Linked DNA regions of Synechococcus elongatus PCC 6301. Each later gene encodes a partner of the first gene's protein in a complex. Links are inferred from orthologs where the notes say so. Each region holds a gene or a part of one and is shown in the gene's direction. Other genes may lie near its edges.

Region 1 (3,268 bases):
GAGTAGCGTCGACTATTACCGTGCCAGCAGTCCGCTACCTTTTCTTGCCGATCTACACGTACCTGGACTGGTTCTCTACGCCGCAGACGATCCCTTCTTTCATCCTGCGATCGCCCCCGAACTCGCAGCGATCGCTCAGCGCAATCCAGTTCTAGAGATTGAAATCACGCGCCATGGCGGTCACGTGGGCTATTGGCAGGGCCGCGATCGTTGGTGGGCGATCGATCGATTCCAAGGCTGGTTGGAAGACTCCGGGACTTTACCTAAAGCCTGAGTAGACTGGCGATACGCCTGCTCATCTGCCACTCTCCTATGACCGTTTTGACGCTCCAACTGAGCAATGGCTCGCTGAGCTTGCCGCTCAATTTGGCGGCTGGCCTAGAGCTCAAGTCTGTTTTGCAGCAGCTCCTGCAGCAGCTCCGACAAGCCGCGACGCCGCTCAGTCCTGGTCAACGACCGACCCCACAGCCCAGCACTGATCATCGGTTGGAAGTCGGCGAAATTCATCTCGAAGTGTTCTGCAATCCCAATCTTTGGCCGAGTCCCTTTGCTGCCAAAGTCTTGCTGAGCCTACGACAAGGGGAGTTGCGGCTCAGTCTCGAAACCGAGCTAAGTCGTTTGATGGAAGATCTCGATCAGTATCTCGAGTCAATTCGCTAGGTTAGGGCGGTTTGCAGATTGCCTACACCCTGCAATCGCCGCCTTTGCGTAGACTGGTTGGACAATCCTGACTGTAGACCAGCGATCGCAATCGGTATGGCGAATCCCACATTTGGCAATCGCGACTCGGGCCGCAGTGTTGGCCGCTCCTATCAGTCGCTATGGCTGCTCTTGGGAATCACCACCGTCTTTTTTGGGGCTTTGGGTGGCCGCCTCGCCTACATGCAAATTCAGCAGGGCGAACGAAATCGCGAACTGGCCAACGAGAATCGCATCCACCTGTTGCCTCGCCTCCCTGAACGTGGACGTATCCTCGACCGCGAAGGGCGTGTATTAGCGAGTAGCCGCCACGTTTACTCACTCTATGTTTGGCCGCTGGCAATTAAAGACGACCGCTGGCCCGATACCCGACGCCGGCTAGCCGAGCTACTCAAAGTGCCGGAGTCTACGCTGCAAGCCCGCATCGATCGCCAGAAAGACAATGCCGCTTATCGAGTTCGCCTGGCCCAAAATCTGAGCCAACCCCAAGTTATTGCTTTTGAAGAAAATCGCCGTAACTTCATCGGCGTCGAAGTGGACTACGACAGCGTGCGCTACTACCCCAATGGGTCAATCGCAGCCCACGTTTTGGGGTACACCGGCGAGATTTCGGATGAGGAATTAAAACGGCGCGAGGAACAAGGATATCGACCTGGCGATGTCATTGGCCAAGCTGGACTCGAAGCCGCCTTTGAGAAGCAGTTGCGCGGTGAGTGGGGCGGTCAACAGGTAGAAGTGGATGCCCTCGGCAACGTCGTCCGCATTTTGGGCGACAAGCAAGCGCGAGCGGGCAAAGATGTCACCATCACACTGGATCTCGATCTGCAAAAAGCAGCAGAGGCTGCGATCGGCAACAGCATGGGGGCGATCGTGGCGATCGATCCTCGGGACGGCAGCATCTTGGCGATGGTCAGCCGTCCCACCTACGATCCCAACGTCTTTGCCACCGAAATCAGCCAGGCCGAATGGGATCGACTGCAGCAGCTGGAATTCCCCTTCGTCAATCGCGCTCTGCAGTCCTTTCCGCCAGCCAGTACGTTCAAGATTGTGACCACAGCAGCGGCCTTGGAATCGGGCAAATATTCCCCCGACGCCGTGCTGCAAACCTTCCCCTTCCTGCGGGTTGGCGGCATTCAGTTTTGGGACTGGAATAATGCGGGCTTTGGTCCCCTCGGCTTTGTAGGCGCAATGCGCTATAGCAGCGACACCTTCTTCTACCAAGTCGCTCAGCGGATTGGCGGCGACGCGATCGCAGCCATGTGCCGTCGGTTTGGCATGGGGCAGCGTACAGGGGTAGAGCTTGCCGCGGAGGAAGGGCGGGGTCTTGTGCCCGACAAAGCTTGGAAACTGAAGAACCTGAATGAGGAATGGACCGTCGGCGACTCGATCAATATGTCCATTGGTCAAGGCTTCTTACTGCAAACGCCACTGCAAGTCGCGGTGATGTTTGCGATTCCAGCCAATAACGGCTTCCGGGTAAAACCGCACTTCCTCAAGGACGATCGCGACAGCAAAGAATGGCGCGAGGATCTGAAACTGAAGCCATCCACGATGAAAGTCATCCGGGACGGGCTAGTCTCAGTCGTCGCGGATGGAACTGGAGCTGCCCTGCGAGTGCCCTCACTGCCGCCCAACGCAGGCAAAACTGGAACAGCGGAGGATCCGCCCCGGCGATCGCACACTTGGTATGGCGGCTATGCACCGATTGAGAAACCTGAGATCGTCGTCGTTTCCTTCAACGAAAACTCAGGCGGCGGCGGTGGCAGTACAGCGGCTCCAAAAGTCCGTCAAGTGATGGAAGCCTACTTCCGCAAGAAGGCGCTTCGAGCTCAGGCCGCTAAGGGTAAGCAACCATCTGCCAACACCTCGCAGTAGTAGTCCTGGAGTTGGCGCGTGGCTGCGTTCCAGCTCCAGCGTTCGGCTTCTTGACGAGCCGCTTGGCGTAGAATCTCGCGCTCTGCAGGGTTAGCCAACAAGCGCTGAATCGCAGCGATCGCCCCTTGTTCATCCTCAGGATCGAACAGGAAACCATTAATGCCGTCGCTGACAATATCGGGAATGCCACCGGAATTGGCCGCCACGACCGGACAACCCGCTGCCATGGCTTCCAGCAAGACTAGACCGAGGGTTTCGGTCCGGGAGGGAAAGACAAAAGCGTCAGCAGAAGCGTAGGCCGCCCCTAGCTGTTCCCCATGCAGATAGCCAATGAACTGCGTCTGGGTGCCAGCAAACAATTGCTCTAGTTCGGCCCGATGCGGGCCATCGCCGACCAAGGCCAAGCAAGCCTCAGGATTGGCATCCAAAATGGGTCGCAGGCGATCGATTTGCTTCTCGGCTGAGAGGCGTCCGACGTAGAGCAACAAGGGCGCAGTGGGCTTACCGCCACTGAGGCGATCGCGCATCGCAGCAGTAGCCAAGTCTGGCCGAAAGGTCTCGGTATCCACTCCTCGCTGCCAGAGGCAACAGTGCTCAATGCCGTGATCTGTCAGCTCCTGCACCATCGCGGTTGAAGTACAGAGGTTGATCGCTGCTTGGTTATGCGCCAGCTTCAGCAATTCCCAGAGCACCC
Region 2 (3,309 bases), 560 kb from region 1 along the record:
CCGCGGCTGTTTTGGATGCCCTGCGTCCGGTAGAAGACCCAGAGCTCCGTCGCAGCTTGGTGGAACTCAACATGATTCGCGATGTAGCGATCGCGGGCGATCAGGTCAGCTTTCGTCTGGTGTTGACGACACCGGCTTGCCCTTTGCGCGAGCTGATTGTGGCGGACTGCGAGAAGGCTGTGAAAGCGCTGCCGGGCGTCGCAAGTGTCGCGATCGAAGTGGGGGCCGAAATTCCTCAGCAGCGCAGCTTGCCCGATCGCCAAGGCATTGGTGGCGTCCGCAATATTCTGGCGATCTCCAGCGGTAAAGGCGGCGTTGGTAAAAGCACCGTTTCGGTCAACACTGCTGTCGCTCTGGCTAAAGCCGGGGCTCGCGTCGGTCTGCTGGATGCGGATATCTATGGCCCGAACACGCCAACAATGTTGGGGGTTGCCGATGCCCAACCCAGCGTCAGACCCAGTCCCCAAGGCGACATCCTAGTTCCGATTGAGACCCACGGCATCAAACTCGTCTCGATGGCCTTTTTGATCGATCCCGATCAGCCGGTGATGTGGCGCGGCCCGATGCTAAACGGCATCATTCGCCAGTTCCTCTATCAAACAGAATGGGGCGAGCTGGATTACCTGATCGTCGATATGCCGCCGGGAACAGGTGATGCACAGTTGACCTTGGCGCAGGCGGTGCCTCTGGCCGGTGCGGTGATTGTGACGACCCCTCAGACGGTTTCCTTACTGGATTCGCGCAAGGGTCTGCGGATGTTCCAGCAGCTAAAGGTGCCAGTGCTGGGTATTGTCGAGAACATGAGCTATTTCATCCCGCCCGATCTGCCCGATCGCCGCTACGACATTTTTGGCTCTGGCGGTGGTGAAAAGACGGCGAAAGAGCTGGAAGTCTCTCTACTGGGCGGCATTCCCCTCGAAATTCCGCTGCGCGAGGGTGGCGATCGCGGGGTGCCGATCGTGGTCAGTCAGCCCGAATCTGCCTCGGCACAAGCCTTAACTGCGATTGCACAAAAAATTGCGGCGGCAGTTTCAGTTGCGGCCCTTACCCAGGAATTAGGACAAGAAAGCTAACCTGCCTTAAGGTTCGGTTCTGAGGACATCCATGCTGGCTCGTGGCTTGCGGTTTGGGCAGTGGCGTCAAAAGTTTGCCTTCCTTGATGCCTGGAAGGGCATGGATCGCTGGCTGCTGTTCATTCCGATTGCCCTGACCCTGTTGGGCGGCTTGCTGATCCGCAGCACTCAAGCCAACCAAAACTTCGCCGATTGGTGGCAGCACTGGATTACCGGGGCAGTGGGGGTAGGACTGGCGCTGGCGATCGCTCGCTGGCGCTATGACAACTGGCTGAAGCTGCAATGGTGGCTCTATGGGGTCACCTGTCTCTCACTGATTGCGGTGCGTTTTGTCGGCACCACAGCCCTAGGGGCTGAACGCTGGATCAGCATTGGCGGCTTTAACATCCAGCCCTCGGAATTTGCCAAACCGCTGATGATTGTAGTGCTGGCAGCCATTCTGAGCCGTGAAACGGCCGATCGCTTGCCGGGGCTGATCAAAGCGATCGCGATTATGTCGGTGCCTTGGCTACTGATCTTCCTGCAGCCCAACCTCGGAACTTCACTGATCTTTGGAGCGATCGTGTTTGGCATGCTCTATTGGGCCAATGCCAAACCGGGCTGGCTATTGCTGATGCTCTCGCCCTTGCCCTCAGCCATCTTGTTTGAGGCGCTGCCTTGGGCCTGGCCCGTCTGGCTGGCGATCGTGACTTCCGTTGGCTGGAAGAGTTTTGCGTGGCGCTGGCGCGGTGCGATTGGAGCACTGCTGACCAATGTGGCCAGTGGTGTGGTGGCGGGTTGGGCTTGGCAAAACCTTCTGCAGGACTACCAAAAAGACCGCCTGATTCTCTTCCTCGATCCCAATAAAGATCCACTGGGTGGGGGCTACAACCTGATCCAAGCCCGGATCGCGATCGGGGCCGGAGGAATTTGGGGCCAAGGGCTCAATCAAGGTACTCAGACGCAGCTGCGCTTTATTCCCGAGCAGCACACAGACTTCATTTTTTCGGCTGTGGGCGAAGAGTTGGGGTTTGTCGGCTCGATCGCCGTCATCCTGCTGTTTTGGCTAGTTTGCTGGCGGCTGATTGCGATCGCCACCAGTGCCCGCGATAACTTTGGTTCGTTGTTGGCGATCGGCGTTTTGTCGATGCTGGTTTTTCAGATCGTGATCAACATTGCCATGACAATTGGCCTTGGCCCCGTCACCGGGATTCCCTTGCATTGGCTCAGTTATGGACGATCGGCCCTACTGGCTAATTTCATTGCGATCGGAATTGTCGAATCGGTCTGGCGCTTTCGGCAGATCAGCCGCTACTGAACGTCAAACGGGTTGCGATCGCCTTTCCTTAAGGAGCATCTGTCCTCCATCGCAAGCGCGATCGCCCGTAGGATGACGACAGCCTCGCTGGTTCAAAATGCGCTGCCTAGTTTTCCCTTCGCCTGCTGACGTGATTCAAGCGGTCGCCGATCGCATTGCCGATCGCCTGCAAGCCCAACCCGATCTGTGCTTGGGGCTGGCTACTGGCCGCACTATGGTGCCCCTCTATGCGGAGCTGCTGGGCCGCTCCCTCAACTGGCAGCATTGCCGCATCTTTGCCCTAGATGAATATTGGGGTTTGGCGACCGATCATCCCAGCTCTTTTGCGGCGGAACTGCGACAGCGTTTCTGTCAGCCTGCCGGTTTGCGACCTGAACAAGTTCAGTTTCTGAACGGAGCAGCCTTAGATCCCGCCCAGGAATCGCAGCGCTACCGCCGTTGCCTAAAACAGGCCGGTGGCTTGGATCTGCAACTGCTAGGCCTAGGGGAAAACGGTCATCTCGCCTTCAATGAACCGGGTAGTGCTCGCGAGAGTCGCGTGCGCTTGGTTCAACTGAGCGATCGCACGCGCCAGCAAAATGCAGGAGCTTTCGGGGGCGATCCGGAGGCTGTCCCCAGCGCCGCTCTGAGTTTGGGGTTGGCAGACATCCTGGAAGCTCGGGAATTGCTATGGCTAGTAACCGGAGCTAGCAAGACCAAAATTTTGGCGCAAGCCTTACAGCCACCCCCAACAACGGCCATTCCTGCCTCTTACCTCCAAGAGCACCCCGCCACAACGCTCTATGCCGATCACGCTGCGGCAGCAGCATTGACAGTGGATCAATCTTGAGCAAGTGTTCTCAGGACAACGCGTCCAGCATGGCTGATGAGTTGATTGCTTTCCGAGGCAATCATCAACAGTGGCTCTCAGCTTCAGGGGCGATCGCGGCCGGTCGCGAG

The links.
Region 2: the proteins of mrdA (region 1) and rodA are in contact, whole or in part, in a crystal structure (PDB 6PL5), measured with the Thermus thermophilus proteins. The link is inferred for Synechococcus elongatus PCC 6301 from one-to-one orthologs. Residues at the interface, in WP_223903432.1 of Thermus thermophilus: Arg4, Ile5, His6, Leu8, Ala9, Phe12, Ala15, Leu16, Leu19, Gly20, Arg22, Ala23, Trp24, Leu26, Gln27, Val28, Tyr31, Tyr34, Leu36, Leu43, Thr45, Asp47, Lys156, Gln157, Gly158, Ser160, Val184, Leu201, Glu202; in WP_223903423.1 of Thermus thermophilus: Phe161, Val165, Phe168, Val169, Leu172, Pro198, Tyr199, Glu202, Tyr211, Arg212, Asp213, Gln220, Val221, Gln223, Ser224, Ile226, Ala227, Ile228, Gly229, Ser230, Gly266, Phe267, Val270, Leu274, Tyr277, Gly278, Leu281, Phe285, Leu289, Arg297.

What each region holds. Positions count from the first base shown.
Region 1 is NC_006576.1:1,057,586-1,060,853, forward strand. The notes cover bases 212-3,165. They hold mrdA (penicillin-binding protein 2), read left to right. Parts: upstream 212-756; coding sequence 757-2,574; downstream 2,575-3,165. Other genes in these bases: SYC_RS05000 (YheT family hydrolase), read left to right, coding at 212-274; SYC_RS05005 (hypothetical protein), read left to right, coding at 313-660; SYC_RS05015 (glycosyltransferase), read right to left, coding at 2,529-3,165. Also shown: more of SYC_RS05000, read left to right, coding at 1-211; more of SYC_RS05015, read right to left, coding at 3,166-3,268. UniProt on the Escherichia coli protein: Catalyzes cross-linking of the peptidoglycan cell wall. Responsible for the determination of the rod shape of the cell. Is probably required for lateral peptidoglycan synthesis and maintenance of the correct diameter during lateral and centripetal growth.
Region 2 is NC_006576.1:497,282-500,590, forward strand. The notes cover bases 243-3,237. They hold rodA (rod shape-determining protein RodA), read left to right. Parts: upstream 243-1,104; coding sequence 1,105-2,370; downstream 2,371-3,237. Other genes in these bases: apbC (iron-sulfur cluster carrier protein ApbC), read left to right, coding at 243-1,073; SYC_RS02295 (glucosamine-6-phosphate deaminase), read left to right, coding at 2,468-3,199. Outside these bases: more of apbC, read left to right, coding at 1-242; SYC_RS02300 (hypothetical protein), read right to left, coding at 3,264-3,309. UniProt on the Escherichia coli protein: Peptidoglycan polymerase that is essential for cell wall elongation. Also required for the maintenance of the rod cell shape. Functions probably in conjunction with the penicillin-binding protein 2 (mrdA).